Regions from separate parts of the Comamonas sp. w2-DMI genome, predicted to be linked through region 1. Evidence: predicted binding sites of a transcription regulator. Region 1 holds the regulator's gene; the other holds the start of a gene.
The links. The regulator sigma-54, encoded in region 1, starts transcription at its own class of promoters, with help from an activator protein. The targets are predictions, from matches to a motif close to TGGCANGNAANCTGCTTT.

Region 1 (15,377 bases):
CTGCTTCCATCGGGCCGGCTCCTATGGCTCCCCGTGCTCGCGGATCGTGCCGCCGATACCTGAACGTCATGCCCGGGGCTGCAGCCGCGATGCCGTGCCGACAGGGCCGCCAAAGAGGCCGGCTTGGTATTTCCATGGGATTGCCGTATCCGGGCCCATCGCACAATGGATACGGGCAATGCAGGCTTGCTGCGGAAGTAGGGGCCGACTCAGCAGGCTGTGGCGGCTCACTTTGTTGCTGTTTGTATCGCCGCCCGCGCGTATCGGCCGTCCGGCCGGCCCTGCGGGAGCGTGCATGGGGCAGGGGAATGCCCCAAAGGCCGAGTGCATTGCTCGAAATCTGTATGTCAGACCAAGGAGGTGCGGGCGCCAAATGATTGTCGCTGTTGAGAAAAATGCGGCAGCTCCGGCCGGATAGGCCTTGCTGCATGACTGGACGCGTCAGGCTTGTGCAAATTTTTATATTTAGGTATATAAATTCACAAATTTCTAACTAACTCATGACTTGTGGGTAAAAATAGACGAAAAATGCGTTTCATATGACAGTGCGTCGAAATTTCTGCTTTTCAACAAGATGCGGAAATTGATAGCGCCTGACGCCCGAGTTAGAAGAAATAAAGAATAAGTTATCCCTGAAATAAAGGCTGCTTGTGCGGTATGCGCTCTTGAATCAATAGCGCATGCTTTGTGCAGGAGACAAGAAAGAACCATACAGGAGCAGTCATGGACAAGCTCAAAGCATTTGAGTCTTTTGTATCAGTGGCGACGCGCGGCAGCCTGACGGCGGCCGCCAAGGCCGAAGGCGTGGCGCCGGCCATCATGGGGCGGCGCCTCGATGCGCTGGAAGAGCATCTGGGCGTCAAGCTCATGGTGCGCACCACGCGCCGCATCTCCCTGACGCACGAAGGCAGCGCCTTCCTGGAGGACTGCCAGCGCCTGCTGTCCGACGTGGCCAATGCCGAGGCCAGCGTCTCGGCCGGCGGCGTCAAGGCCACGGGCCATCTGCGCATCACGGCGCCGGCGGGGTTCGGCCGCCGCCATGTGGCGCCGCTGGTGCCGCGTTTTCGCGACCTGCATCCCGAGGTGACGATCTCGCTGAACCTGTCCGACCGCGTGGTCGACCTGGCCGGCGAAGGCTTCGACTGCGCGGTGCGCGTGGGCGACCTGCCCGATTCGGCCCTGGTCAGCGTGCGCATTGCCGACAACCGCCGCCTGTGCGTGGCCACGCCCGGCTATCTGGAGCGCCGCGGCATTCCCCGCCATCCCAGCGAACTGACACAGCACGACTGCCTGACCCTGTCCAGCGATGCCTCGCAGACGCGCGGCTGGGCCTTCCGCATTCCGCATCCCGAAAGCGGCACCAGCGAAGTCGTGCATTTCAAGCCCGGCGGCCCGCTGGACTGCTCGGACGGCCAGGTGCTGCACGACTGGTGCCTGGGGGGCTGGGGCATTGCCTGGCGCAGCACCTGGGAGGTGGAGTCCGAGATCGCCGCCGGCCGCCTGGTGCCGGTGCTGGAGGAGTTCGCGGCGCCGCCCAACGGCATTTTCGTGATCTTTCCCCAGCGCAAGCACATGCCGCTGCGCGTTCGCATGTGGATCGATTACCTCAAGCACCACTACGACCAGCCCGATTTCTGGCGCACCGGCCCCGAGAGCTGACCTCTGCGACCACGGCCCCTTGAAGGGCGGTTTGGCTTGCGGCCGCCGATGCAGCCGGTTGCGCAGGCGCAAAGGCGCACGAATGGGGTCGGGCGCCTTTGCCTGGGCCGCGGCTCCTGTGCGATAGTGTGGCGCACCTGCAGCATCTACAGACAAACCATGACGCTTGAAGCCGTATTGGCCAGCCTTCACCTGCTGGCGATCCTGACCTTGGTGGTTTTTGTGACCAGCCAGGCGGCGCTGTGCCGCAGCGAATGGATGAATGCCGCGGTGGTGCAGCGCCTGGCGCGGCTCGATGCCATCTACGGCATCGTTGCCGTGCTGCTGTTGCTCACCGGTCTGGCCCGCCTGTTCTGGGGCGTCAAGGGCCTTGCCGGCTATACGGGCTCGCCCCTGTTCCATCTCAAGATGAGCCTGTTCGTCGTCGGCGCGCTGCTGTCCATCAAGCCCACCCTCGCGTTCCGGCGCTGGAAACGGGCGCTGGACGCCTCGGGCCAGCTGCCTTCCGAGGACGCCATCGCCCAGACCCGCCGCTGGGTCATGTGGCAGGCCCATGTGATCCCCGTGATCGCCGTGGTCGCCATCTTCTGGGCGCGCGGCATGTAGCGGCAACGCGCTGTGGCCCGTGCACCGCGCAATTGCCCGTTGGCCGCAGCATGGATGCGGGCGCCCACGTAAAATCGCCCGATGCTCTCCGTCAAACAGGAATTGCTCGCGGCCCTGGCTGCCGAGCTCGAAACACTATCGCCCGGCGCCGGCGCACGCGCTGCGTTTGAAAATCCCAAGGTGGCAGCCCATGGCGACTTCGCCTGCACGGCGGCCATGCAGCTGGCCAAGCCCCTGAAGGCCAATCCGCGCGCACTGGGCGAACAGCTCAAGGCCGCACTCGAAGCCACGCCGGCCTTCCGGCAATGGGTGGATGCCATCGAGATCGCCGGTCCCGGCTTTCTGAACATCCGCCTCAAGCCCGCCGCCAAGCAGCAGGTGGTGCGCGAAGTGCTCGCTGAAGGAGCCAGGTTCGGCTACCAGGCCGACCGCGGTGAAAACATCCTGGTCGAATTCGTCTCGGCCAATCCCACGGGCCCGCTGCACGTGGGCCACGGCCGCCAGGCCGCTATCGGCGACGCCATCAGCAACCTCTACGCCACCCAGGGCTGGAAGGTGCACCGCGAGTTCTACTACAACGACGCGGGCGTGCAGATCGACACGCTGACCAAGAGCACGCAGCTGCGCGCCAAGGGCTTCAAGCCCGGCGACGCATGCTGGCCCACCGATCCGGAGAATCCGGAATCCAAGAAGTTCTACAACGGCGACTACATCGCCGACATCGCCCAGGCCTTCCTGAACAAGGAAACCGTCAAGGCCGACGACCGCGAATTCACAGCCAACGGCGATGTCGAGGACTACGACAACATCCGCCAGTTCGCCGTGGCCTACCTGCGCAACGAACAGGACAAGGACCTGCAGGCCTTCAACCTGCGCTTCGACCAGTACTACCTGGAGTCCAGCCTCTACACCAACGGCTATGTCGAGGACGCGGTGCAGCGCCTGATCGCCAACGGTCATACCTACGAGCAGGACGGCGCGCTGTGGCTCAAGTCCACCGACTACGGTGACGACAAGGACCGCGTGATGCGCAAGTCCGACGGGCACTACACCTACTTCGTGCCCGATGTGGCCTACCACATCCAGAAGTTCAAGCGTGGCTTCACCAAGGTCGTCAACATCCAGGGCACGGACCACCACGGCACCATCGCCCGCGTGCGCGCCGGCCTGCAGGCCGCCGATGTGGGCATTCCCGCCGGCTATCCTGACTATGTGCTGCACACCATGGTGCGCGTGGTGCGCAATGGCGAAGAGGTCAAGATCAGCAAGCGCGCGGGCTCCTACGTCACGCTGCGCGACCTCATCGAGTGGACCAGCAAGGACGCGGTGCGCTTCTTCCTGCTCAGCCGCAAGCCCGACACCGAGTACACCTTCGACGTGGACCTGGCCGTGGCCCAGAACAACGACAACCCCGTGTACTACGTGCAGTATGCCCATGCGCGGATCCAGTCCGTGCTGCGTGGCTGGCAGGAGCAGGGGGGCGCGGGAGTCGAAGCCCTCCAGGACGTGGACCTGTCGGCGCTGGAAGGCCCGCAGGCCCAGGCCCTGATGCTGATGCTGGCCAAGTACCCCGAGATGCTGACGGCCGCCGCCGAAGGCAATGCGCCGCACGACGTGACCTTCTACCTGCGCGACCTGGCATCGAGCTACCACAGCTACTACGACGCCGAGCGCATCCTGGTCGATGACGAAAAGGTCAGGCTGGCTCGCTTGGCCCTGGTCGCCGCCACGGCCCAGGTGTTGCACAATGGTCTGGCCGTGCTGGGTGTGGACGCACCCGAGCGCATGTAATCGACACTGCGATAAGCGACTTATGAAGAAACAGCAACGTGGCGGCACCATCCTGGGGCTCATCTTCGGCATGATCATCGGCCTGGGCGCTGCGCTGGCCGTCGCCGTGTATGTGACCAAGGTGCCGGTTCCGTTCCTGAACAAGGGCGGCAACAACACGGACCGCGATGCGGCAGAAGCCGAACGCAACCGCAACTGGGACCCGAACGCGCCGCTGCAAAGCAAGGCGCCGCTGCCCCCGGCCGTGGCTCCGGCAGCCCCAGGCGCAAACGAGCCGGCGCCCGGCACCGCCGCACCGGCCATCGTGCAGCCGCCAGCCGTGGCCGGCGGTACGCCCGCGGTGCCGGCCGTGCCTGCGGTACCTGGCACGCCGGCCGCAGGCCATGGGGCGCCGTCCTCCACGGACCCGCTGGGCGACCTGGTGCGCCAGCGCTCCGCCGCCGCCGACAAAGCCGACAAGGCCAAGGCGGAAAAGGACAAGGCAGCGCAGGCGGCCCAGGCCGCCGAGAGCGGCTTCAACTACTTCGTCCAGGCCGGCGCCTTCCGCCGCCAGAACGAAGCCGAGGCCCAGCGCGCCAAGCTGGCCATGCTGGGCTGGGAAGCCCGCATCAGCGAGCGCGAGCAGAACGGTATCACCGTCTTTCGCGTGCGCGTAGGCCCGTTCACCAAGCGCGACGATGCCGAGCAACTCAAGGGCAAGCTCGACGGCGCCGGCGTGGAATCGACACTGGTGCGGGCGGCAAAGTAGCGTTGCCTCCTGAGCCGCTGCGCGGCTTCCCCTAGCCAGGCGCCCTCAAGGGGAACGACGGCCTTTACTGCGGGCGGTTCTTGCTTTGGGTGTGCCAGTTTGGTGCGCTGGTTGAACTTTTGTGAGGCAGGCGCCTCAGATATTGCAGACTTGAACTCAAGGAGTTTGTTGAGATGAAACGCCGCAATTTTTCCCTGGCCGCTTCGGCTGCCGCTGCCAGCGCCCTGACGCTGGGCACCTCCGCCAGCTGGGCCCAGGCCGCCGCGCCCAAGGAAGGCAAGGACTATGTCAAGCTGGCCAAGCCAGCCCAGGTCAGCGCACCTGCCGGCAAGGTCGAGGTGATCGAATTCTTCTGGTACAACTGCCCGCACTGCAATGCCTTCGAGCCCCAGTTTGCGGCCTGGAAGAATGCGGCGCCGGCCGACGTGGTCGTGCACCGCGTACCAGTGGCTTTCAATGCCTCCTTCGTACCCCAGCAAAAGCTCTACTACACGCTGGAAGGCATGAACCTCGTGAACACCATGCATGCCAAGGTGTTCCATGCCATCCACGTGGAGCGCATCAACCTGTCAAAGGAAGACCAGATCTTCGACTGGATGGGCAAGCAGGGCGTGGACATGGCCAAGTTCAAGGAGATGTTCGGCTCCTTCTCCGTGGCCAACCAGGTGCGCAAGGCCACGCAGCTGCAGCAGGAATATGATTTGGAAGGCGTACCCGCTCTGGGCGTGGCCGGCCGCTACTACACCGATGGCACCAAGGCCGGCAACATGACCAATGTGCTGCGCGTGGTGGACCAGCTGATCGCCTCCAGCCGCAAGGCCTGATTCACCAAGCTGCGCCAGCGCTTTGCAGACAGCCCGCCGTTGTGCGGGCTTTTTTCTGGCGGGGTCCGGACCAAGGGTGTGACTACAATGTATGCAAGAAACGTGCCCTCCATGACCAAACGACTTTCCCCCCTCGTGCTGGCAGCGGCCCTGGCCGCCTTTGCCGGCATGGCGCAGGCCGAAAAGGCCGACAGCGCCAAGCCCATGAACATCGAAGCCGACGCGCTGCGCCACGACGAGCTGGCGCAGACCAGCGTCTTCACCGGCAATGTGGTGATGACCAAGGGCACCATCGTGCTGCGCGGCGCCCAGCTGGACGTGCGCCAGGATGCCGAAGGCTACCAGTACGGAGTGGTCAAGGCCGAGCCGGGCAAGCGCGCCTTTTTCCGCCAGAAGCGCGATACCGAACGCGGCCAGCCCGATGAATTCATCGAAGGCGAGGGCGAAACCATCGAGTACGACGGCAAGGCCGATATCGTCAAGTTCATCCGCCGCGGCGAGATGCGCCGCTACCGTGGCGGCCAGCTCAGCGACGAGGTGACGGGCTCGATCATCGTCTACAACAATATCACCGACGTCTACACCGTCGACGGCCAGAAGACCAGCGGCGGGCTGCCCAGCTCCTCGGTGGGCCAGGGCGGCCGCGTGCGCGCCGTGATGGCGCCCAAGGAAGGCACGCCGGGCGCGACCCCGGGGGCCGCGGCCAAGCCGGCCGTGCCTGCCGGCGAACCCCTGCGCCAGAGCCTGACCATCGGCGGCGAGAAGAAATAATGAGCATGGACAGCAGCAACGCCGTGGCCGAAAGCCGTCTGCAGGCCCGGCACCTGGCCAAGTCCTATGGCAGCCGCAAGGTGGTCAAGGATGTCTCGCTTTCCGTCCAGAAGGGCGAAGTCGTGGGCCTGCTGGGCCCCAACGGCGCGGGCAAGACCACCTCGTTCTACATGATCGTGGGCCTGGTGCGCAGCGACGGCGGGCAGATCTTCATCGACGAGCATGACGTCAGCAACATGCCTATCCACCAGCGCTCGCGCCTGGGTCTGTCCTATCTGCCGCAGGAGGCGTCGATCTTCCGCCGCCTCAACGTGGAAGACAACGTGCGCGCCGTGCTCGAGCTGCAAAAGGACGAGCAGGGCAAAAATCTGACGCGCGAAGTGATCGAGGAGCGGCTGACCAGCCTGCTCAAGGAGCTGCGCGTCGACCACCTGCGCCAGTCGCCCGCGCTGGCGCTGTCCGGCGGCGAGCGCCGCCGCGTGGAGATCGCCCGGGCCCTGGCCACGCAGCCGCGCTTCATCCTGCTGGACGAGCCGTTTGCCGGCATCGACCCCATTGCCGTGATCGAGATCCAGCGCATCATCGGCTTCCTCAAGGACCGCGGCATCGGCGTGCTCATCACCGATCACAACGTGCGCGAGACGCTGGGCATCTGCGACCACGCCTTCATCATCAGCGACGGCCATGTGCTGGCCGAGGGCACGCCCGAGGAAATCGTGGACAACGCCGACGTGCGCCGCGTGTACCTGGGCGAGCACTTCAGGATGTAGGCGTCCATGAAGCCTGGCCTGTCGCTGAGGGTCTCCCAGCATCTGTCGCTCACGCCGCAGCTGCAGCAGTCCATCCAGCTGCTGCAGCTGTCCACGCTGGAGCTGGCGCAGGAAGTGGAGCAGATGCTCAACGACAATCCGTTTCTCGAACGGGAGACGGAAGGCGAAGCCGATGCTCACGAAGCAATAGCTGCCAGCGCCAATGAATCCTTGATTGCAGATGAATTTCGCTCTGAGAATTCGGAATACCAGGCGCAAGCAGCTTCCGAATTCATAGCGGAACCCGCACCCGCCGAAACTCCGCAAACGCTGGAATGGAACACCGGCGGCAATGACGGCCCGGACGACGGCGACGCCGGCGGTCTGGACGGGGAATGGGGCGGCGAGGGCAGCAGCGAATGGGATATCTCTGCAGCCCCGGCGGCCAAGGGCCGCCAGGCGGATGACGAAGAAAACGACGCCATCAGCCTGGCGTGCGAGCATGAAAGCCTGACCGACCATCTGCACCGCCAGGCGCTGAGCCTGCACCTGGGCGCGGAAGACCGCGCGGCGCTGAGCTTTCTGATCGAATCGCTCAACGACGACGGCTACCTCGAGGAGCCGCTGGCAGAGCTGGCCGCCGGCCTGGCCGGTGGCGACCTGGAAGAGCGCGAGGAGCTGGAGCAGCGCTTTGCCATCGCGCTCAAGCTGCTGCAGAGCCTGGAGCCCGCCGGTGTGGGGGCACGCGATCTGGCCGAATGCCTGCAGCTGCAGTTGCGCGACCTGCTGCAGCAGGCCGAGGACGAAGGCACGACGCCCGCGCGCCTGTCCCTGCTGCAGCTGGCGCAATCCATCTGCGCCCAGCCCATGGACCTGCTGGCCCGGCGCGATGTGCGCAAGCTGGCCGGCCTGTGCGGCGCGCGCGAGGAAGCGCTGCGCGAGGCCATGGCCCTGATTGCGCGCCTGGAGCCGCGCCCGGGCAGGCGCTTTGCCAATGTGGAGCGCCAGATCGTGGTGCCGGACGTCATCGTGCGCCCGGTGCGCGCAGGTGCGGGCCGCGTGGAGTTTGCGGTGCGGCTGAATCCGGACGTCATGCCCCAGCTCAAGGTGCACGACGTCTATGCGGGCGTGCTGCGCCGCCACCGCGGCGAGGAAAGCCACGGCCTGCTGCAGCAGCGCCTGCAGGAGGCGCGCTGGTTCATCAAGAACATCCAGCAGCGCTTCGACACCATATTGCGTGTGTCCGAAGCCATCGTGGAGCGGCAGAAGAACTTCTTCGTGCATGGCGAGCTGGCCATGCGCCCGCTGGTGCTGCGCGACATCGCCGATGCGCTGGGCCTGCACGAGTCCACGATCAGCCGCGTGACCACGGCCAAGTACATGGCCACGCCCCAGGGCACGTTCGAGCTCAAGTACTTCTTCGGCTCGGGCCTGGGCACGGAGACCGGCGGCAGCGCGTCCAGCACGGCGGTGCGCGCGCTGATCAAGCAGTTCGTCGATGCCGAGGACCCCAGGAAGCCGCTGTCGGATGCCAAGCTGGCCGACATGCTCAAGGAACAGGGCATCGAATGCGCGCGCCGCACCGTGGCCAAGTACCGCGAGCAGCTCAAGATCCCGACCACGACCTTGCGCAAGGCGCTGTAAAAAAACCGCCTCTGCAGCGCAGGGCGGTTTTTTGGCGGGCCCGGGATCGGGCCCTCGGCGGCGCAGCGCGCGCAGGCCTTCAGCGCGTCAGCTCGGCACAAGCCACCAGATGAGCAGGGCCAGCGCGGCCAGCATGAGGCCGAACTTGGTGATCTTGTAGACCGTCTTGTTCCAGGCCTTGAAGCGGCGGCGGTACTGGCCCATGTAGAACGAGATCTTGAAGATGCGGCTGATGAAGCCGCGCGGATCGCCTTCGTTGTTGGGCGAGCTGGCCGCGGCCACCACGTTCTTGCCCAGCCAGTGGTTGAGCCACTGCGCGAAGCGGTTGGTCATGGGCCGCTCCACGTCGCAGAACAGCACGATGCGGTTGCCCTCGCTGCGGTTCTCGGCCCAGTGCATATAGGTCTCGTCGAAGATCACGCCCTCGCCCTCGCGCCAGCTGTAGGGCTGGCCGTCGACCTCGATCATGCAGCGGTCGTCGTTGGGCGCCAGCACGGCCAGGTGGTAGCGCAGCGATCCCGCATACGGGTCGCGGTGCAGGTTGAGCTTGGCGCCCGGCGGCAGCTCGGCGAACATGGCCGCCTTCACGCTGGGAATGGACTTGACCAGGGCCGTGGTCCTGGGGCACAGCTCCATGGCCGAGGGGTGGGCATCGCCGTACCACTTGAGGTAAAAGCGCTTCCAGCCGGTCTTGAAGAAGGAGTTGAATCCGGCGTCGTCGTTGTTGGCGGCGGCCTTGATCTGCATGTTCTTGTGCAGGTTGACGGCTTCCTCGCGGATCTCGCGCCAGTTGGCCTGCAGCGGTGCCAGCTCGGGGAAGGTGCTGGTGGGCAGGTAAGGCGTGCGCGGCACCTTGCTGAACATCAGCATGAAGACGTTGAACGGTGCCGTGAACGTCGAGTGGTCGAACAGCTGGCGCAGCACCTTGTGCCGGACCTTGCCGCGCAGGTGCATGTACAGCCCGCAGCCGAAAAAGAGCAGCACCAGTGCCAGGACGATGATTTTTGCCATAACCCCGGATTTTACCGATCACCTCCAGCAGGGACATGGGGCAGATCAAGTTGCCTTTGAGATGGGCGCGCTCCAAGCCAGGGACGGCCGGCAAGGGCCGTCCCGCAGCAGGGGCTGCTCCTGCAAAGGCCGTCGTCCTCCTTTAGGGGGAAGGCGCAAAGCGACTCGGGGGAATCAAGGTAATGCCAGCACGGCGCAGTTGCACAGGTCCGCGCTCTCGAAGGCCGTGCGGTCGCCGGCCGCCAGCCCGGGCACGGGGAACAGCCGCACCGTCAGCGGCTTGTTGAGGCGGAAGGCCATGGTGCCGGTGTCGCGCATGACGGCGGCGATCTGCTCTGCGCTGCTGTCGCCGGGAATGGGCACGGTGTCCAGTCCAATGCCGCAGACGCTGCTGTAGGTCAGCAGGGCGCGGATGTCGAACTCGCCGTCGAGGCTGGCCCGGGCCAGGCCCTCGTCCTCGGTGACGGCCAGCATCAGGCCGCTGAAGCCTGTCTGCGTGACGCCGGCCACCGACTTGAACACCCGCGTCAGCAGCGCCGAGGCTTCCACGGTGCCGCTGGCGCCGAAGTAGGGCACGCCCAGCAGCCGGTAGACATCGACCATGGAGGCGCAGAACCTGGACGGCGCGGCCGAGGTGTCCATGCCCGCGACAAGCCAGCCATCGGCCAGCGCCACCCGGTCGGCGCAGTGCTGGATGGCGGTGGCATGTTCGGTGAGCGAGCGGCTCAGATGATCGAAGGCCAGTTGCAGCCAGGCCGCGTGGTCCAGCTGGCGGCGCTGCGCCTGCAGTCCGGCGAGCACGGCCACCAGCAGGTCCGGCGTTTCCAGCCCCAGCACCAGGGCGCCGTGGTGCCGGCCGCGGTGGTAGCTGGCCGGGAAGTAGGGAATGCCGGGTGCGCAGTTGAAGTTGACCGTGAAATTGAAATTGCCCTCGCCGCGCGGCGTGCTGCGGGCGATCTCCTGGATGGCCTGCACGCTGGCCTGCAGCAGCTCGCCCTGCAGGAATCCATTGCCGTCCAGGCCGATGTTGACGCAGGCATTGCACAGGTCGCCGTGGGCGGCAATCAGCCGGGGCAGCAGCGCGATTTCCTGCGCGGTGCGCGCCTCGCCGATGGCAAAGCGGATACGGCGTTTGCCCGTGTTGATGGCGCCGAGCATTTGCGTGATGCGCTGCAGATCCGCCAATGCGGGCTCGAGACCCGAAACGTCGATGAATTCCCCGAACGGATTGCTCACGATGCGTATGGACTGCACCTGGTAGCCCCGGGCTTCGATGGCATCGGCCACGGCATCGCACTGCTGCTTGGCCTGGGTCAGGCAGCTTTGCCACAGCACGGCATCTGCGGGCATGTTGACGAAGGCGGTGACGGTGCGAACGCGTACCAGGGGATTGAATGCAGTGTCCATGAAGCCCATTTTGCCTGCGGCCGGCTACAGCAGCCGCGTGCCCAGCGGCACATCGCCATCGGGCACGCACAGCGCCACATGGCTGTCGGCATTGTGAAAGCCCGTCACCAGGCATTCGCTCATCAGGGGGCCGATCTGCTTCTTCGGAAAATTCACCACGGCCACCACCAGGCGGCCCACCAGGTCCCCGGGCTGGTAGAGCTGGGTGATCTGGGCGCTGGACTTGCGCAACCCCAGCTCGGGGCCGAAGTCCACCTGCAGCTTGTAGGCAGGCTTGCGTGCCTCCTTGAATACTTCGGCCTGCACCACGCGGCCCACGCGCAGCTCCACTTTCATGAAGTCGTTCCAGCTGATTTCTTCCATGCGGTTTTCTCCTTGGCGTCCATCATGCCGCTGCCGCGGCGCGCGTTTGTAGAGCAACGCTTGTGGTGGGTAGCAGAGGATTTCTCCTACTCCTTGCGGCAAGCCCAGGGCCTATAAGAGAGCGTTCGCCGGCGCATGCGAGCGGCCGGTTTCATCCACGTCACAAGGGCCCAGGCCCGGGAGAGCGCTATGTTGCAACGTCGTCATGCGGTGGTTACGGTGGGCCTGTCGATACTGGCTCTGGCGGGTGCCTGGGGCCCTGCGGCCCGGGCCCAGGACAAGCCCAAGGTGGCCCTGGTCATGAAGTCGCTGGCCAACGAGTTCTTCCGCACCATGGAGGACGGCGCCAAGGCCCACCAGAAGGCCCACGCCAGCGAATACACGCTGCTGAGCAACGGCATCAAGAACGAGACCGACACCGCCGCCCAGATCAAGATGGTGGAGCAGATGGTGGCGCAGAAGGTCGATGCGCTGGTGATCGCTCCGGCCGATTCCAAGGCGCTGGTGCCCGTGCTCAAGACCGCCGTGGACCGCGGCGTGCGCGTGGTCAACATCGACAACCGGCTGGACCCCGCCGCGCTCCAGGAAAAAGGCCTGGTGATCCCCTTTGTAGGCCCGGACAACCGCGCCGGCGCCAGGCTGGTGGGCGACTACCTGGCCAAGCAGCTCAAGGCCGGCGACAAGGTGGGCATCATCGAGGGCGTTTCCACCACCACCAATGCGCAGCAGCGCACGGCGGGCTTCAAGGATGCGATGGAAGCCGGCAAGATGACCGTGGTGGGCGTGCAGTCCGGCCAGTGGGAAATCGACAAGGGCAACACCGTGGCGGCCGGCATGCTGCGCGAGCATCCGGACCTGAAGGCTCTGCTGGCCGGCAACGACTCCATGGCGCTGGGCGCGGTGGCGGCCGTCAAGGCCGCGGGCAAGGCAGGCAAGGTGTTCGTCGTGGGCTACGACAACATCCAGGCCATACACCCCATGCTCAAGGACGGCCGGGTGCTGGCCACGGCCGACCAGTTCGCGGCCAAGCAGGCGGTGTTCGGCATCGAGGAAGCGCTCAAGGCCGTCAAGAACAAGACCCCGCAGGCCCAGATGCCGGCCGAGGTCAAGACCGACGTGGTGCTCGTGACGAAATGACCTCCCCACGAGTCGCCTTCGGCACCGTTCCTGCGGGGGACGGCAGCCTTGCTGCGAGGCGGCGCCAGTGTCATGCGATGACGATGCATGCGGGGCATGCGGGAGTGCCGAGATGGCTGCGATGAATGATCTTCGGCCCGGGCGCGGTGCAGTGGCGATGACGCTGGAGGGCATGGGCAAGGACTACGGCCCCAGCACCGTGCTCGATGGCGTCACGCTAGAGCTGCGCGCGGGCGAATGCCTGGCGCTGACGGGTGAGAACGGCGCTGGCAAGTCCACGCTGGCCAAGATGCTGTGCGGCCTGGTGGAGCCCACGCGGGGACGCATGGCGCTGGACGGGCAGCCGTTTGCGCCGCGCTCGCGCACCCAGGCCGAAGCCCTGGGCGTGCGCATGGTGCTGCAGGAGCTGGGCCTGGTGCCCACGCTCACGGTGGCCGAGAACCTGCTGCTGGATCGCCTGCCCCAGCGCCTGGGCTGGGTGGACCGTGGCGCGCTGGCCGCCCAGGCCCGCATGCAGCTGGCCAAGATGGGACTGGAGCACATCGACCCCATGGCGCCCGTGGGGCAGCTGGGCATAGGCCTGCAGCAGATGGTGGAGATCGCGCGCAATCTGCGCGACGGCAACCGGGTGCTGGTGCTGGACGAGCCCACGGCCATGCTCACGTCCAGGGAGATCGAGCACCTGTTCGCGCAGATCGACCTGATGAAGGCCCGGGGCGTGGCCCTGGTCTATGTCTCGCACCGGCTGGAAGAGCTGCAGCGCGTGGCCGAGCGCGTGGCCGTGCTGCGCGACGGACATCTGGTCGACGTGCTGCCCATGCAGGGCCTGAGCGAGCCTGCGCTGGTGGAGCGCATGGTCGGCCATGCGGTGGAGACGCTGGATGCCCGGCCGCGGCGAACGGCGGGGCCCGTGCTGCTGCGTGCTCGTGGCCTGCGGCGCGGCAAGCAGGTGCAGGGCGTGGATGTGGAGCTGCGCGCCGGCGAGGTGCTGGGGGTGGCCGGGCTGGTGGGCGCCGGCCGCACCGAGCTGCTGCGCCTGCTCTATGGCGCGGACCGGGCCGAGGCCGGCAGCATCGAGCTGACCGGAGAGGGCATGGCGCAGGGCGCGAGAACGGCGGCGCGCAAGGCCGTGCCCAACTGGCGCAGCCCCATGCAGGCCATGCGCGCCGGCATTGCGCTGGTGACGGAGGACCGCAAGGCCCAGGGCCTGCTGCTGCCCCAGTCGATCCGCGTGAACACCTCGCTCAGCGGCATGCAGGCCGTGGCCCGGGGCGGCTGGCTGCGCCCGGCGGCCGAGTCCGGGCTGGCGCAGCGCATGGTCAAGCGCCTGCGCATCCGCGCCCGCGATACCGAGCAGCCCGTGGGCACCCTGAGCGGCGGCAACCAGCAGAAGGTGATCTTTGCGCGCTGGCTGCACCGCGACTGCCCGGTGGTGCTGCTGGACGAGCCCACGCGCGGCGTGGACGTGGGCGCGCGCGCCGACCTGTATGCCGAGCTGGACGCCATGGCGGCCCGGGGCAAGGCACTGATGGTGGTCTCCAGCGACCTGCGCGAGCTCATGGAGCTGTGCGACCGCATCAGCGTCATGCACGAGGGCCGCATCGTCGCCACCTTCGAGCGCGGCCAGTGGACTGCGCAGGCTTTGCTGGAAGCCGCCTTTGGCGAGGCGGCGCCCGGCGAGCAAGGATCCGGGAACGCAACAAGCAAGCAGGCGGAGAGGGCGCAGCCATGAATCCATCCACGTCTTCCAGCCGCTCTGCCGGCGATATGCCTGCGCCACGCAGTGCCTGGCGGCAGGAACTGGGCACCTACCTGGGCCTGCTGGTGGTGCTGGCCGCCATGATGGCCTTGTTCGGCAGCCTGTCCGAATACTTCCTCACGCGCGAGACGCTGCTGTCCATTGCCAACGAGATCCCGGCGCTGGCCGTGATGGCCGTGGGCATGACCTTTGTGCTCATCATCGCGGGCATCGACCTGTCCGTGGGCTCGGTACTGGCGCTGAGCGCGGCCATCAGCGCGGCGGCCGTGCTGCAGTGGCACTTCAGCCCCTGGGGCGCGGCCGCGCTGGGCCTGCTGGTGGGGCTGGCCTGCGGCGCGGCCACGGGCGGCATCGCGGTGGCATGGCAGCTGCCCAGCTTCATCGTCTCCCTGGGCATGCTGGAAGCCGTGCGCGGGGCTGCCTATCTGGTCACCGATTCGCGCACCCAGTATGTGGGCGATGCCATGGGGGCCCTGGCCGCGCCGTGGGTCGGCGGCCTGTCGGCCGCGTTCTTCATCGCGCTGCTGGTGGTGGCCGTGGGCCAGCTGGTGCTCAGCCGCACGGTGTTCGGCCGCTACGTGGTGGGCATAGGCACCAACGAGGAGGCCATGCGCCTGGCCGGCGTCGATCCGCGCCCCATACGCATTGCCGTGTTCGCCCTCACGGGACTGCTGGCCGGCCTGGGCGGGCTGATGCAGTCGGCGCGGCTGGAGGCCGCCGATCCCAATGCCGGCCTGGGCATGGAGCTGCAGGTGATCGCCGCCGTGGTGATCGGCGGCACCAGCCTGATGGGCGGACGCGGCTCGGTGGTCAACACCTTCTTCGGCGTGCTCATCATTGCGGTGCTCGAAGCCGGGCTGGCGCAGATCGGTGCCAGCGAACCCAGCAAGCGCATCATCACCGGCGCG
Region 2 (15,377 bases), on a different contig from region 1:
TTCAAAACAGGAAATAGCGCTGCGCCATCGGCAGGCTGCTGGCGGGCTCGCAGGTCAGCAGCTCGCCATTGGCGCGCACCACATAGGTCTGGGCATCCACTTCCATGTGCGGCGCCAGGTCGTTGTGGACCATGTGGCGCTTCTGCACGCCGCGTATGCCCTTGACGGCGGACAGCCGCTTGCGCAGGCCGAAGCGCTGGCCTATGCCCGCCGCCAGGCCGGCCTGGGAGACGAAGGTCAGCGAGGTCTTGGCGATCGCGCCGCCAAACGCCCCGAACATAGGCCGGTAGTGCACGGGCTGGGGCGTGGGGATGGAGGCGTTGGGATCGCCCATGGCGGCCATGGCGATCAGCCCGCCCTTGAGGATGCAGCTGGGCTTGACGCCGAAGAAGGCCGGCTTCCAGACCACGATGTCGGCCCACTTGCCCACCTCCAGGCTGCCCACCTCGTGGCTGATGCCGTGGGCGATCGCGGGGTTGATGGTGTACTTGGCGATGTAGCGCTTGATGCGGAAGTTGTCGTTGCGAGCGCTGTCGCCGGGCAGGGCGCCGCGCTGCTGCTTCATCTTGTGCGCGGTCTGCCAGGTGCGCAGTATCACTTCGCCCACGCGGCCCATGGCCTGGCTGTCGGAGCTGAACATGCTGATCGCGCCGATGTCGTGCAGGATGTCCTCGGCCGCGATGGTCTCCTTGCGGATGCGGCTTTCGGCAAAGGCCAGGTCCTCGGCGATGCCGGCATCCAGGTGGTGGCAGACCATGAGCATGTCCACATGCTCGTCCAGCGTGTTCACCGTGTAGGGGCGTGTGGGGTTGGTGGAGCTGGGCAGCACATGGGCCTCGCCCACCACCTTGAGGATGTCGGGCGCATGGCCGCCGCCCGCGCCCTCGGTGTGGAAGGTATGGATGGTGCGGCCCTTGAAGGCGGCCACCGTGTCCTCCACGAAGCCGCTTTCGTTGAGCGTGTCGGTGTGGATGGCGACCTGGGTGTCGGTGTCCTCGGCCACGGTGAGGCAGTTGTCGATGGCCGCCGGCGTGCTGCCCCAGTCCTCGTGCAGCTTGAGGCCGATGGCGCCGGCCGCGATCTGCTCGTGCAGGCCCTGGGGCTGGCTGGCATTGCCCTTGCCCAGGAAGCCCAGGTTCATCGGAAAGGCATCGGCCGCCTGCAGCATGCGCTCCAGGTTCCAGGGGCCGGGCGTGCAGGTGGTGGCGAAGGTGCCGGTGGCCGGGCCCGTGCCGCCGCCGATCATGGTGGTCACGCCGCTGGTCAGCGCCTCCTCGATCTGCTGCGGGGCGATGAAGTGGATGTGGGTGTCTATGCCGCCGGCCGTGACGATGCTGCCTTCGCAGCTGATGATCTCGGTGCCCGGGCCGATGACGATGTCCACGCCCGGCTGCGTGTCGGGGTTGCCGGCCTTGCCGATGGCGGCGATGCGCCCGTCCTTCAGGCCGATGTCGGCCTTGACGATGCCCCAGTGGTCGATGATGAGGGCGTTGGTCAGCACCGTGTCCATGGCGCCTTGCGCACGGCTGCGCTGGCTTTGCGCCATGCCGTCGCGGATGGTCTTGCCGCCGCCGAACTTCACCTCCTCGCCATAGCCGCCCGCAGCCAGCGTGAAGTCGCGCTCCACCTCGAGGACGAGGTCGGTGTCGGCCAGCCGCACGCGGTCGCCGGTGGTGGGCCCATAGGTCTCGGCGTAGGCGCGCCGGTTCATCGTGGCCATCAGAGTGCTCCCATCACGAGGCCGCGAAAGCCGTGGATCTGCCGGTCGCCGGCGATGTCGACCAGCTCCACCGTGCGCTGCTGGCCGGGCTCGAAGCGCACGGCCATGCCCGAGGCGATGTTCAGGCGCATGCCGCGCGCCGCGGCGCGGTCGAAGGCCAGGCCGGCATTGGTCTCGGCAAAGTGGTAGTGCGAGCCCACCTGGATGGGCCGGTCGCTGGCGTTGTGCACCACCAGCGTGACGGTGCGGCGGCCGGGGTTGAGGACGTGCTCGCCGTCGTCGATGAACAGTTCACCGGGGATCATGGCGCACCTCCGCTCAGGCCAGGCGGGTCAGCAGGAAGGCTCCGAGCAGGGCCGTGGCCGCGCCGGCCAGCCGCGCGAGCCAGCGGTGGCGCTGCACCACGGCATGGCCCAGGGCCATGCCGGCGACATGCAGGGCCGCCGAGCCCAGCGCCATGCCGGCCAGCGCGCCCAGGGCCGTCAGGCCGGTATCGCCCGCCAGCTCGTAGCCATGGGCTGCGCCATGGAAGAACGCGAACACGCCCGCCAACGTGGCGGCCAGCACCCAGGGCATCTGCTTCTGCACGGCCACCAGCAGGCCCAGCACCAGCACCGAGGCGGCGATCATGGGCTCCACGCCCGGCACCCACAGCCCGGCAAAGCCTGCCAGCGCACCGGCCACGAGCAATGCCACAAAGGCCGCCGGCGCGCGCCAGGCCGGCGTGACGGTCAATGCGCTCCACACACCCACGGCCAGCATCGCGGCCAGGTGGTCGAGTCCGGTGAACGGATGGGCCAGGCCCTGCATGAAGCTGTCCAGCAGGCCGTGCGTGTGCGCCTGGCTGCCGCTGTGGGCCAGCGCGGCGATGGGCAGGGCAGGCAGGGCGGCGAGAGCGATGGCTGTTATCTTTTTCATAGCTGTTGACGCTTGATGGGTAAGGGTTGAAGAGCGAAAAAACCTTAAACGATCGGCTCGTGCACCGTGACCAGCTTGGTGCCGTCGGGGAAGGTGGCCTCGACCTGGATGTCCGGAATCATCTCGGCGATGCCCTCCATCACGTCGGCGCGCGTGAGCACGGTACGGCCCTCGCTCATCAGCTGGGCCACGCTCTTGCCGTCGCGCGCGCCCTCCATCACGTAGGCGCTGATCAGGGCCACGGCCTCGGGATAGTTGAGCTTGAGGCCGCGCGCCTTGCGGCGCTCGGCCAGCAGCGCGGCCGTGAAGATCAGCAGCTTGTCTTTTTCACGCGGTGTGAGTTCCATGGTGTTTCACTCGATGCTGGAAGACGTGAGCCCTGTGGCTCGGAAAGCCAGGAAGCCAGCCGGGCGCGCGCGGTGTGAGTTGCATGGTACAGGACCGAAGCAATTGCCATGCCAGTGCGCCGGCCTGGTGCGTGAATGGAAAAATGCAGATGGCTGCGCATTTGTGGTGCATCCGCGTCTGGTGCACCTTGTCCTGAACGGCCGATGCCTTCTTGTGGTGCATTTGACGGTGCATTGCGGTGCAGTATCGATGGCATGAAGCTTGCACGGCATGGGCTCCAAAAAAATCGGGGGAGCATTCCATGCCTTTGAAACCACGCCTTGCCTGCTGCGGGCTCCTGTGGGAGCTGGGTCTCGTGGCCATGGCCCAGGAGGCTCCTGCCGAGCTGCCCGCCATCACCGTCAAGGGCCAGGCGCTGGACGCCGCGCAGCAGCCGTTTTCGGTGACCACGCTGGACGGCGAGCAGGTGCGCGAGCAGCCCGTGCAGGAGCTGGAGTCGCTGTGGAGCAAGGTGCCCGGCATGCATGTCACCAGCTACCAGATCAACGGCGTGGCCAATGCCGTGGTGCTGCGCGGCTTTGCCGGCGGCGGCCACGGCGGCGACATTGCCGCCACGCTGGACGGCATACCGCTGAACGAGGCCATGTCGCACGCCGACGGCTACTTCGACCTGAACGTGGTCGTGCCGCTGGAGCTGGAGCAGGCTGCCGTGCACCGAGGCCCCACGTCGGTGCTGCAGGGCAACTACAACCGTGCCGGGCTGATCGAGCTGCGCACGCGCCGCAGCGGCAGCTACCGCGACATCGACGTGACCGCAGGCTCGCACGGCCTGCTCGACACGCAACTGGCCATCGGGCAGACGCTGGAGTCGGGCGATCAGCTCAACCTCGCGGCCCAGCAGGTGCGCGGCGACGGCGCGCGGCCGGATGCCGGCTTTTCGCGCAGCACGCTCAGCGGCTCCTGGAAGCACCGCGTGACGCCGCGACTGGATGTAGCCCTGTCCGGCCGCTGGCACGAGGCCCGCGGCGACTCGCCCGGCTACCTGACCGAGGCGCAGTGGCGGCAGGATCCGCAGGGCCAGGATGCGCGGGTGGTCGGCGACGGCTCGCGCAAGCGCTTCGGCACGCTGCGCCTGGATGCCGGCTACGACCTGGGCGGCGGCACCCGCCTGCTGGGCTTTGCCTATGGCACGCGGCAGGAGTTCACCCGCTGGTTTACCCGGCCGCGCGCCGGCCGCTGGATGCAGCGCGAGGAGGACTACGAGCGCAGCGTGCGCGGCGCGGGCCTGAACCTGGCCGGCAAGGCCGCGCTGGGCGGCGGCGCGCTGGACTGGATGCTGGGCCTGGAGCAGGTGCGCGAATCCACCGACTACGGCTACTGGGATGGCGTGGATGCGCGGCGGCGCATCGGGCCGGCGCTGGACGACCGCCGCACGCAGCTGGTCAACACCGCGGCCTACGGCCAGGCCGGCTGGCAGGCCAACGACTGGCTGCAGGCCACGGCCGCGCTGCGCCGGGATCGCTTCACGGGCAGTTGCCGCCCGCTGGGGCCGGAAGACGGCGACGATCCCTGCGGCCGCATGGCAAGCCGCAGCCATGCCAGCCCCAAGCTGGGCGTGTCGGCGCAACTTGGCGCCAGCATGGCGCTGCGGGCCAGCTGGGCCGAGGGCTTTGCCCTGCCCAGCGACTTTGCCAAATACGCGCTGGGTGCGCGCGAGCTGGAGTCCAACATCTTCCGCCAGACCGAGCTGGGCCTGCAGTGGAAGCCCTCGGCGCGGTGGCTGGTGGATGCCGCGGTCTACGGCATCACGTCGAGCCAGGAGATCCGCAACACGGCGCCGGGCGAGTACGAGAACTTCGGCGCCACGCTGCGCCAGGGCGCAGAGCTGAAGCTGCATTGGCTGCCGCGCAGCGACTGGCATATCGAATGGGCCTGGGGCCGCGCGCGCTCGCGGGTCACGCAGAACGCCGATGCCGCTCTGATCGGCCGCCAGGTCAGCGGCGTGCCCGGCACCACCAGCACCGTGCATGCGCGCTGGAGCCCGCGCGCCGACCTGACCGTGCACGCCGTGCTGCGCCACGTGGGCCGCAGTGCCCTGAATGCGGCCAACACCGAATGGGCCGGCGCCTACCACTGGGCGGACCTCGGCCTGCAATACCGCCTGCCCGCCGGCGTGGCCCGCAACGCCACTCTCAGCCTGTGGCTGCGCAATGCGGGCAATGCCCGCTATGCCAGCACCACAGTGCTGATCGGCGGCGAGCGCCTGGTGGCGCCCGGCGCGCCGCGCACGCTGCAGCTGGGTTTGCAGGTCTCGCTCTGAATCTGAAAAGAGGACTTTGATGTTGCCTATCCCAAGCCTTTCGATCCCGCTGCGCGCCATGGCCTGCGGCGCACTGCTGCTGGCCGGCACCGCCCAGGCCCATAACGTGTGGCTGGAGCTCGACGCGCAAGGCGGCTACGTGATGCAGTTCGGCGGCCACGAAGGCCAGGTCGAGCCTTTCGACCCTGCCAAGCTGCAGCGCGTGCATGCCTACGACCTGCGCGGCCGGCCGGTAGCCAGCGAGGTGCAGCGCCTGTCCGATGGCATCCGCATCAGGCCCGATGCGCGGGCCGCGCTGATTGCCGTGGAGCTGGACAACGGCTTCTTCAGCACCCCGGGCGGCGACGCGCAGATGCAACCCCTGCCCATGGACCGCAACCCCGGCGCCGTGCGCGGCGTGCATGCGCGCAAGTTCCACAAGACCGTGGTGCAGTGGGGCGCGGTGCTGCAAAAGCCCCTGGGCCAGATGTTCGAGCTGGTGCCCCTGCAGGGCCGCCCGCCCCAGGCGGGCCAGCCGCTGAAGGTGCTGGTGCTGCTGGACGGCCGGCCCCGCGCCGGCGTGCGGCTGAGCTGGGGCGAGCATGGCTCGCCAGTGACCAGCGACGCACAGGGCATGGCCAGCGTGGTGCCGGCGCCGGGCACCAATACCCTGCAGGCCATCCTGCGCGTGCCGGTGCAGGGCGATGCGCGCACCACCGAGAACAGCTACGAATACCTGCTGCGCTTTGCCGCGCATTGAAATGGGGCATGGGCTTGCAGTCCGCACCCGGCTCCAGTCCTGTTCTGGTGCGCGGGCACTGCGGTGGTGCAGAGGGCGCGGCCAGGTCCTGCCAAAAAGGGTGCAGCCAGGGCAGGGACGCCATGGCATGGTAATTGCGTTTCAACGACTGCGGTCGATAGTGACCGAGCAAAACGTCGTTGGAGTTCTGAAATGAATCGTCGCGGATCCCTCACCACTTTGGCTGCATCCCTGGCTCTGGGCCTGGGGCTGGGCACCCAGGCCCGGGCGGCCGACACCATCAAGGTCGGCGTGCTGCACAGCCTCTCGGGCACCATGGCCATCTCCGAGACCGTGCTCAAGGACACGGTGCTGATGGCCATCGACGACATCAACGCCAAGGGCGGCGTGCTGGGCAAGAAGCTCGAGCCCGTGGTGGTGGACCCGGCCTCCAACTGGCCGCTGTTCGCCGAGAAGGCCAAGCAGCTGATCACGCAGGACAAGGTAGCCGTGGTCTTCGGCTGCTGGACCAGCGTGTCGCGCAAGTCCGTGCTGCCGGTATTCGAGCAGAACAACGGTCTGCTGTTCTACCCCGTGCAGTACGAGGGCGAGGAGCTGTCCAAGAACGTCTTCTACACCGGCGCCGCGCCCAACCAGCAGGCCATTCCGGCCGTCGAGTACCTGATGAGCAAAGAGGGCGGCGGTGCCAAGCGCTTCGTGCTGCTGGGCACGGACTACGTGTACCCGCGCACCACCAACAAGATCCTGCGCGCCTTCCTCAAGTCCAAGGGCGTGAAGGACGCCGACATCCTCGAGACCTACACGCCCTTCGGCCACAGCGACTACCAGACCATCGTGGCCGACATCAAGAAGTTCTCCACCGGCGGCAAGACGGCGGTGATCTCCACCATCAACGGCGACTCCAACGTGCCCTTCTACAAGGAGCTGGGCAATGCCGGCCTCAAGGCCAAGGACGTGCCCGTGGTGGCGTTCAGCGTGGGCGAGGAGGAACTGCGCGGCGTGGACGCCAAGCCGCTGGTCGGGCACCTGGCCGCATGGAACTACTTCATGAGCGTGAAGAACCCCACCAACACGGCCTTCATCAAGCAGTGGAGCGACTACGCCAAGGCCAAGGGCATCGCCGGCCACAAGGACAAGCCGCTGACCAACGACCCGATGGAGGCCACCTGGATCGGCATCCACATGTGGAAGCAGGCCGTGGAAAAGGCCAAGAGCACCGATACCGACAAGGTCATCGCCGCCATGGCCGGCCAGACCTTCACCGCGCCCGACGGCTTCAGCGTGAAGATGGACGAGAAGAACCACCACCTGCACAAGCCCGTGATGGTGGGCGAGATCAAGGCCGACGGCCAGTTCAGCGTGGTCTGGAAGACCAAGGGCCCGGTCAAGGCCCAGCCCTGGAGCCCGTTCATCGAAGGCAACGACAAGAAGAAGGACGAGCCGGACGGCAAGAGCAGTTCCTGATGGCGCACCGCCCGGCCGGCGCGGTGTTGGCCGGGTGGTATCTATGAAAATGATAGCTGCTGGCGCTTGATGGGTAAGCGCTGGAGGTGGTTTTGACTATGAAAATCCTGCACCTGGCATGGGTGAGTGCACTGGGCCTGCTGCTGTCCCTGCACAGCCACGCGCTGACCGCCGAGCAGGCCTTTGCCATGGCGGCGGCCGAGGACAACGACGCGCGCGCCGCGGCCATCAACGCCGCGGTGCTGGCGCCCGATGCGGGCGGCCCCACTGGCAGGACTGCCGCCTACCTGCAGGCCCTGGCCGATGACGCGGTGCGCACCGCCGGCGGCAAGGCCTATGTCGTCCAGGGTGATCGCGCCACCGACCCCGCCACCGGCGCAGCCGCCACGCTGCCTGCCGATGCCGAGGAAGTCGTCAACAACAACTACCTGCGCGGCGTGATCGAATCCGCGCAGGCCGCGCTGGCGCTTTCCAGCAGCGACGTGCAGCAGCGCCGCAAGGCCGCGCGGCAGATGGCGGCCGAGCCCGATGCCGCCCGGCTGCCCCTGATCGCCAAGGCCCTGGCCGGCGAGAGCGATGAACAGGTCAAGGCCCTGCTGGGCCGTGCCCGCGCCGCCAGCCTGCTGGGCAGCGACGACGCCGCGCAGCGCCTGCGGGCGGTGCGGCAGCTGGCGCAGCTCAAGACGCCGGAGACCCAGCTGCTGCTGAACCAGCGCCTGGCCGACGAGACCGACCCCGCAGTGCAGAAGGCCATCCAGGCCGCGCTGCCGGCGATTGCCGAATCGCTGGCCTGGGGCGAGCGCCTGGGCGCGGTCTTCAGCGGCCTGAGCCTGGGCTCGGTGCTGCTGCTGGCGGCCCTGGGCCTGGCCATCACCTACGGGCTGATGGGCGTGATCAACATGGCGCATGGCGAGCTGATCATGATCGGCGCCTACGCGACCTACCTGGTGCAGGTGCTGTTCCAGCGCTGGCTGCCTACAGGCCTGTTCGGCTGGTACCTGGTCGTGGCCGTGCCCGTGGCCTTCGCGGCCGCGGCTCTGGTGGGCGCGGTGCTGGAGCGCGGCGTGATCCGCTTCCTCTACGGCCGCCCGCTGGAGACGCTGCTGGCCACCTTCGGCATCAGCCTGGTGCTGCAGCAATCGGTGCGCAGCCTGTTCGGCGCGCAGAACGTGGGCGTGGAAAACCCCGCGTGGATGAGCGGCGGCGTCATGCTGCTGCCCAATCTCACGCTGCCGTTCAACCGCATCGCCATCATCGCCTTCGCCTTCGCGGTGCTGGGCGCCGTGGCCTTCATGATCGCCAGGACGCGGCTGGGCCTGTTCGTGCGCGGCGTCACGCAGAACCGCGCCATGGCGTCCTGCGTGGGCGTGAACACCGCACGCACCGACACCTATGCGTTCGCGCTGGGCTCCGGCATCGCGGGCCTGGCCGGCTGCGCCTTGAGCCAGATCGGCAACGTGGGGCCGGACCTGGGCCAGAACTACATCGTCGACTCCTTCCTGGTCGTGGTGCTGGGTGGCGTGGGCCAGCTCGCGGGCACGGTGTATGCGGCCCTGGGCTTGGGCGTGCTGTCCAAGCTGCTCGAAGGATGGACGGGCGCGGTGCTGGCCAAGATCGCCGTGCTGCTGTTCATCGTGGTGTTCATCCAGAAACGTCCGCAAGGCATCTTCGCCCTCAAGGGCCGCAGCGCCGAGGCATAGATGGACTACCCCCTGAAGCGCCTTGCGCTTTCCCCCTGGAAGGGAGACGACAGCCTCGCTGCAGGGCGGCCTTTGCTCGCCGTCGCTGTCGAGAGCCGATCTTTTCAAACGTTGTGCCCGGGATCATGGATATGACAACTGCTCCACCTGTTTTTCGCGCAACCATGCCGCCCACGGCACTGCCCGCTCCCGAGCCCCTGCTTGGCGCCCGGGGCTGGGCCGTGTTCCTGGCCGCGCTCATCGTGGTCTGCGCGGTGGCGCCGGCCCTGAACCTGTGGGTGCCCGAGGGCCACCCGCTGCACCTGTCCGACTACCTGGTGGGGCTGCTGGGCAAGCTCATGTGCTACGCCATCGTGGCCCTGGCCATCGACCTGATCTGGGGCTACACCGGCATCCTCAGCCTGGGCCACGGGCTGTTCTTCGCGCTGGGCGGCTATGTGATGGGCATGCACCTGATGCGCGAGGCCGCGGGGCCGGGCGCGCTGCCCGCCTTCATGGGCTTCCTGGACTGGAAGCAGCTGCCCTGGCACTGGGCGCTGTCGGGCAGCTTCACGGCCACGGTGCTGCTGGTGTTCCTGGTGCCGGGCGTGATCGCCGGCGTGTTCGGCTACTTCGCCTTCCGCTCGCGCATCAAGGGCGTGTATTTCTCCATCATCACCCAGGCGCTGACCTATGCGGCCATGCTGCTGTTCTTCCGCAACGAAACGGGCTTTGGCGGCAACAACGGCTTCACGGGCTTCAAGAGCATTCTCGGCTTTTCGCTGAACACCCCGTCCATGCACGTGCTGCTGTTCGCGTTGTCGGGGCTGGCGCTGCTGGGCTGCTTCCTGTTCTCGCGCTGGCTGATCCGCAGCAAGTACGGCCGCGTGCTGCAGGCCGTGCGCGATGCCGAGTCGCGCACCATGTTCTGCGGCTACAACCCGCTGCCCTACAAGCTCTCGGTCTGGGTCATCTCGGCCATGATGTGCGGCCTGGCCGGCGCGCTCTACGTGCCGCAGGTGGGCATCATCAACCCCGGCGAGATGAGCGTGGGCAACTCCATCGAGATGGCCGTGTGGACGGCCGTGGGCGGGCGCGCCAGCCTGGTCGGCCCCATCATCGGCGCCTTTGCCGTCAACGGCGGCAAGAGCTGGCTCACCGTGGCCGCGCCCGAGTCGTGGCTGTACGTGCTGGGCGCGCTGTTCATCGTGGTCACGCTGTTCATGCCCGGCGGCCTGATCCGCCTGCCGCAGCAGATCCGCGACTGGCGCGCCGGGCGCCGCGCGCAATCGGCAGCGTTGAAGAGTACGCCTGTCAAGGAGGCACTGGCATGACGCCCGACCTGATGGAAGCGGGTAGCGAGCGCCTGCAGCACTACCGCGAACACCGCAGCGGGCACCGCACCGAATCCGGCGGGCGCAGCGCCAGCATGGCGCGGCCCGTGGTGGCCGGCGAGGTGGACGTGACCCACGGCCGCATCCTCTACCTGGAGGACGTGCACGTGAGCTTCGACGGCTTCAAGGCCATCAATGGCCTGAATCTCGACATCGCGCCCGGCGAGCTGCGCTGCATCATCGGCCCCAACGGCGCGGGCAAGACCACGATGATGGACATCATCACCGGCAAGACCCGGCCCGACCGCGGCACGGTGTTCTTCGGCTCCACCATCGACCTGCTGCGCTACAACGAGCCGCAGATCGCCGCCATGGGCATAGGCCGCAAGTTCCAGAAGCCCACGGTGTTCGAGCAGCTCACGGTGTTCGAGAACCTGGAGCTGGCGCTGAAGACGCACAAGGGCGTGGCCGCGTCCATGCGCTTTGCCCTCAACGGCGCGCAGAAGGACCGCATCGCCGAGGTGCTGCACACCATCCACCTGGCCGGCAGCGTCACGCGCCAGGCCGGGCTGCTGAGCCACGGCCAGAAGCAGTGGCTGGAGATAGGCATGCTGCTGGTGCAGGAGCCCAGGCTGCTGCTGCTGGACGAGCCCGTGGCCGGCATGACCGACGAGGAGACCGCGCGCACGGCCGAGCTGTTCCTCACGCTCAAGGGCAAACACTCGCTGATGGTGGTGGAGCACGACATGGGCTTCATCGCCACCATCAGCGAAAAGGTCACGGTGCTGTGCGACGGCGCCGTGCTGGCCGAAGGCCCGCTGGCCCAGGTGCAGGCCGACGAGCGCGTGATCGAGGTATACCTCGGGCGTTGATGATTCAAAAACAATAGCTGCTTGCGATTGATACATAAGGGCTAGAGGCCAAAAATGCTTGAAGTTCAGAACCTGCACCAGTACTACGGCGGCTCGCACATCCTGCGCAACGTGAACCTGACGGCCGAGATCGGCCAGATCACCGTGCTGCTGGGCCGCAACGGCGTGGGCAAGACCACGCTGCTCAAGAGCCTGATGGGCCTGGTGCCCATCAAGAGTGGCCGCATCCAATGGCAGGGCCGCGACATCGTGCGCAGCACGCCCTACGAGCGCGCGCGCGCCGGCATAGGCTATGTGCCGCAGGGCCGCGAGATCTTCGCGCGCCTGACGGTCGAAGAGAACCTGCGCATGGGCCTGGCCTACAGCCCGGCGGGCACGCGCATCCCCGGCGAGCTGTACGAGCTGTTCCCGGTCCTCAAGCAAATGCTGCACCGGCGGGGCGGCGACCTCTCGGGCGGGCAGCAGCAGCAGCTGGCGATCGCCCGCGCACTGGCGCCAGGGCCGCGCATGCTCATCCTCGACGAGCCCACCGAAGGCATACAGCCCAGCATCATCAAGGACATAGGCCGCGTCATCCGCATGCTGGCGAACCGTGGCGACATGGCCATCGTGCTGTGCGAGCAGTACTACGACTTCGCCGAGGAACTGGCCGACCACTACGTGGTGATGGAGCGCGGCGAGGTCATCGCCAGCGGGCCGGGCAGCGAGATGCAGGAAAAGGGCATCCAGCGCCTGGTGGCGATCTAAGATCGGTGCCCATGGGCTGGCATGCACAACTGAACCTCGACTACCGCGCGCAACAGGGCAGGACGGCCGTGCACTTCACGCACGACGGGCCGCTGCGCGTGCTCAAGAGCCTGTACCCGGAGGGGCCGGGCATCTGCCACAACGTGCTGGTGCATCCGCCGGGCGGCCTGGTCGGCGGCGACGTGCTCGACATCGCCGTGCGCGTGGGCGAGGGCGCGCACGCGCTGGTCACCACGCCGGGCGCCACGCGCTTCTACAAGAGCCTGGGCCAGCCGGCGCTGCAGCGCACGCGGCTCAGCCTGGCGCCCGGCGCGCGGCTGGAATGGCTGCCGCTGGAAGCCATTGCCTACAACGCCTGCGACGCGGTCAACCACCTGGAGCTGGACCTGGCCGAAGGCGCGCAGCTGCTGGCCTGGGACGTGACGGCCCTGGGCCTGCCGCTGGCCGGCCAGCCCTTCGAGCAGGGCCGCTTCACCCAGCACCTGGAATGGCCGGGGCACTTTCTGGAGCGCGGCGTGATCGCGGCGCACGACCACCTGCTGCTCGACGGCGACCTGGGCCTGGCCGGCCGGCGCTGCCTGGCGAGCCTGGTCTTCGCCAGCGGCACGCCCTTGCCCCGGGCGCAGCGCGAGGCATTGCTGGAGGTCACGCACGAACTGCTGCAGGCCGCTCCCCCGGATGTGCTGGCCGGCGTGACCGCACCCAACGACCACATGGTGGTGTTGCGTGCGCTGGCGCCGGTGGTGGAGCCGGCCATGGTCTTCTGGAAAAGCGCCTGGGCGCTGTGGCGTAGCCAACTCTGGCGGCTGGCGGGAGGGATGCCGCGGATTTGGGCGATGTGAGGTCATTGGTTCGAGTCCAATGACGGGCTTCCTGCGGAGGGCGGAGGCCGGGATTTCGCCCCGGCGGGCGACCTACTTTTCTTTGCTTCGACAAAGAAAGTAGCAAAGAAAGGCGACCCTGCTGTCCGTGACCCCAGCGCCGCAGGCGCTGGGGCAACCTGTGATGCTCGGGCGCGGGGCCTGCTGCGGAACTCGACTCCGCGCGCCAAGGCGCGCTCCGCTCAAACAACCGCAGCAAGTCAGACCACGAAGCATGCGCGCTCCGACGCGCATGCGGCCCCGCGCCCTGTGCTTCTCGGCACGGACAGAAGGGAACCCCAACAGCCACACGTGCCATCGCTTCGCTCGGCAGTTCACTGGGGCCGAGCGAAGCGATGGCCCGTGCAACCCCCTTCTGGCTGCGCCTGTGGCGGGGCGTTTGCGGGGTGGCATGCGCGTCGGAGCGCGCATGCTTCGTGGTCTGACTCGCCGGGGTTGTTCGAGCGGAGCGCCTTGGCGCGGAGTCGAGTTCCACGGCGCACCCCGCAAACGTCCCGCCACAGGTTGCCCCGCTGCTGCGCAGCGGGGTCGCAGACAGCAGGGGCGCTTTCTTTTGCCTACTTTCTTGTGGCCGGCACTCCGGCGCGCGCAAGAAAAGTAGGTCGGCCGCCGGGACGAACTCCCGGCCTCTGCCCATAAAAAATATAGCTGCTCGCGCTTGCTATTCAATGGTTTCAGAATAAATTCAACCTGAATCAAAGGAGTATCAAGCGCCAGCAGCAATGATATTGATAGCGCCGCAGCGCAAACCTCACTCCCCCTGCGACCCCCGCCGCGCCCACCCCGTCGTGTGCTTCTCGATGGCGCTGAACAGCTCGTACATCAGCATGGCCATGGCGCCGACCACGATCAGGCCCGCGAAGGCCAGCCCCATCTGCATCGACGAGCCGGCCGACACCAGCAGATAGCCAATGCCCTCGTTGGCGGCCGTCATCTCGCTCACCGTGGTGCCCACGAAAGCCAGCGTGATCGCCACCTTGAGCGAGGCGTAGAAGTAGGGCAGCGAGCGCGGCAGGCCGACTTTGACCAGCACGTCCCAGCGCTTGGCGCCCAGCACGCGCAGCACGTCCTCCAGCTCGGGCTCCAGCGTGGCCAGGCCGGTGGCGATGTTGACCGTGATCGGGAAGAAGCTGATCAGGAAGGCCGTGAGGATGGCCGGCCCCGCGCCGATGCCGAACCACACCACGAGGATGGGCACGAAGGCCGCCTTGGGCAGCGCGTTGAAGGCCGTCATCAGCGGGTAGAAGGCCGCGTAGGCCAGGCGCGACGAGCCGATCAAAAAGCCCAGCAGCACGCCCACCACGATGGCGAGGCCGAAGCCCGCCATCGTCACCCAGAAGGTGCGCCAGGCGTGGCCGGCGATGACGCCGCTGAACTCGGCCAGCTGCCGGCCTATGGTCATCGGGCTGGGAAAGATGAATTCCGACACGCCGAAGCCCGAGCAGATGATCTGCCACAGCACGATGACGGCCAGCAGCACCACCCACGGCGCCCAGCGTTCCACGTTCTTGCGTTGCATGCGATGTTCCCTCTGGTCTTATGGGTGGATGGCGGCGCCGCCGGCCGGGGCGTGGCGCATGGCGCCGATGTGGCCGCGCAGCTCGAGCACGATGTCGGTGAACTCGGGCGTATAGGTCAGCGCCAGATCGCGCGGACGCGGAAAGTCGATCTCGCGGCGCACGACGAAGCGGCCCGGGCTCCTGCTCATCACGTAGACCGTGTCGGCCAGGAACACGCTCTCGCGCAGGTCGTGCGTGACGAGGATGACGTTGAAGCCCTGTTCGGCCTGCAGGTCGCGCAGGATGCACCACAGCTCCTCGCGGGTGAAGGCGTCGAGCGCGCCGAAGGGTTCGTCGAGCAGCAGCATCTGCGGCTCGTGGATCAGCGCGCGGCAGATGCTGGCGCGCTGCTGCATGCCGCCCGACAGCTGCCAGGGGTACTTGTCCTCGTAGCCGGCCAGGCCCACCTTCTGCAGCAGCGTGCGGGCGCGGGCCTCGTACTCCTGGCGCCGGGCCTTGAACCGGCCGCGGTGCGGCTCGACGATCTCCAGCGGCAGCAGCACGTTGTCCACCGTGGTGCGCCAGGGCAGCAGCGACGGCGCCTGGAAGGCCATGCCCGAGATCTTGAGCGGCCCGGTCACGCGCTCGCCGGCCACGAGGATGCGGCCGATGGACGGCATCTTCAGCCCCGTGGTCAGCTTCATAAAGGTGGACTTGCCGCAGCCCGAGGGGCCGACGATGGCGATGAACTCGCCGCGGCGCACCTGCAGGTCGATGCCCTCCACGGCAAAGTGGTTGGCGCGCAGCAGCTCCTCGTTGTAGGCCAGCCAGACATCGCGGAATTCCACGAAAGGAG

Region 2: the regulator sigma-54 is predicted to act here: its motif matches at 6,169-6,186, upstream of urtA (urea ABC transporter substrate-binding protein).

The regions. Positions count from the first base shown of each region.
Region 1 is NZ_JBANEL010000007.1:184,285-199,661, reverse strand. Features, by position in the region: gene V8Z74_RS10090 (LysR family transcriptional regulator) at 724-1,659, shown strand; gene V8Z74_RS10085 (DUF2214 family protein) at 1,819-2,265, shown strand; gene argS (arginine--tRNA ligase) at 2,347-4,056, shown strand; gene V8Z74_RS10075 (SPOR domain-containing protein) at 4,079-4,804, shown strand; gene V8Z74_RS10070 (thiol:disulfide interchange protein DsbA/DsbL) at 4,978-5,628, shown strand; gene lptA (lipopolysaccharide transport periplasmic protein LptA) at 5,740-6,399, shown strand; gene lptB (LPS export ABC transporter ATP-binding protein) at 6,405-7,169, shown strand; gene V8Z74_RS10055 (RNA polymerase factor sigma-54) at 7,176-8,792, shown strand; gene V8Z74_RS10050 (aspartyl/asparaginyl beta-hydroxylase domain-containing protein) at 8,880-9,803, opposite strand; gene V8Z74_RS10045 (DUF711 family protein) at 9,978-11,210, opposite strand; gene V8Z74_RS10040 (tRNA-binding protein) at 11,235-11,573, opposite strand; gene V8Z74_RS10035 (sugar ABC transporter substrate-binding protein) at 11,763-12,710, shown strand; gene V8Z74_RS10030 (sugar ABC transporter ATP-binding protein) at 12,823-14,442, shown strand; gene V8Z74_RS10025 (ABC transporter permease) at 14,439-15,377, shown strand, end outside.
Region 2 is NZ_JBANEL010000027.1:41,787-57,163, reverse strand. Features, by position in the region: gene ureC (urease subunit alpha) at 2-1,720, opposite strand; gene V8Z74_RS21960 (urease subunit beta) at 1,720-2,025, opposite strand; gene V8Z74_RS21955 (HupE/UreJ family protein) at 2,039-2,638, opposite strand; gene V8Z74_RS21950 (urease subunit gamma) at 2,683-2,985, opposite strand; gene V8Z74_RS21945 (TonB-dependent receptor) at 3,288-5,306, shown strand; gene V8Z74_RS21940 (DUF4198 domain-containing protein) at 5,326-6,045, shown strand; gene urtA (urea ABC transporter substrate-binding protein) at 6,238-7,509, shown strand; gene urtB (urea ABC transporter permease subunit UrtB) at 7,608-9,209, shown strand; gene urtC (urea ABC transporter permease subunit UrtC) at 9,341-10,522, shown strand; gene urtD (urea ABC transporter ATP-binding protein UrtD) at 10,519-11,394, shown strand; gene urtE (urea ABC transporter ATP-binding subunit UrtE) at 11,449-12,141, shown strand; gene V8Z74_RS21910 (urease accessory protein UreD) at 12,153-12,983, shown strand; gene V8Z74_RS21905 (ABC transporter permease) at 13,774-14,541, opposite strand; gene V8Z74_RS21900 (ABC transporter ATP-binding protein) at 14,560-15,377, opposite strand, start outside.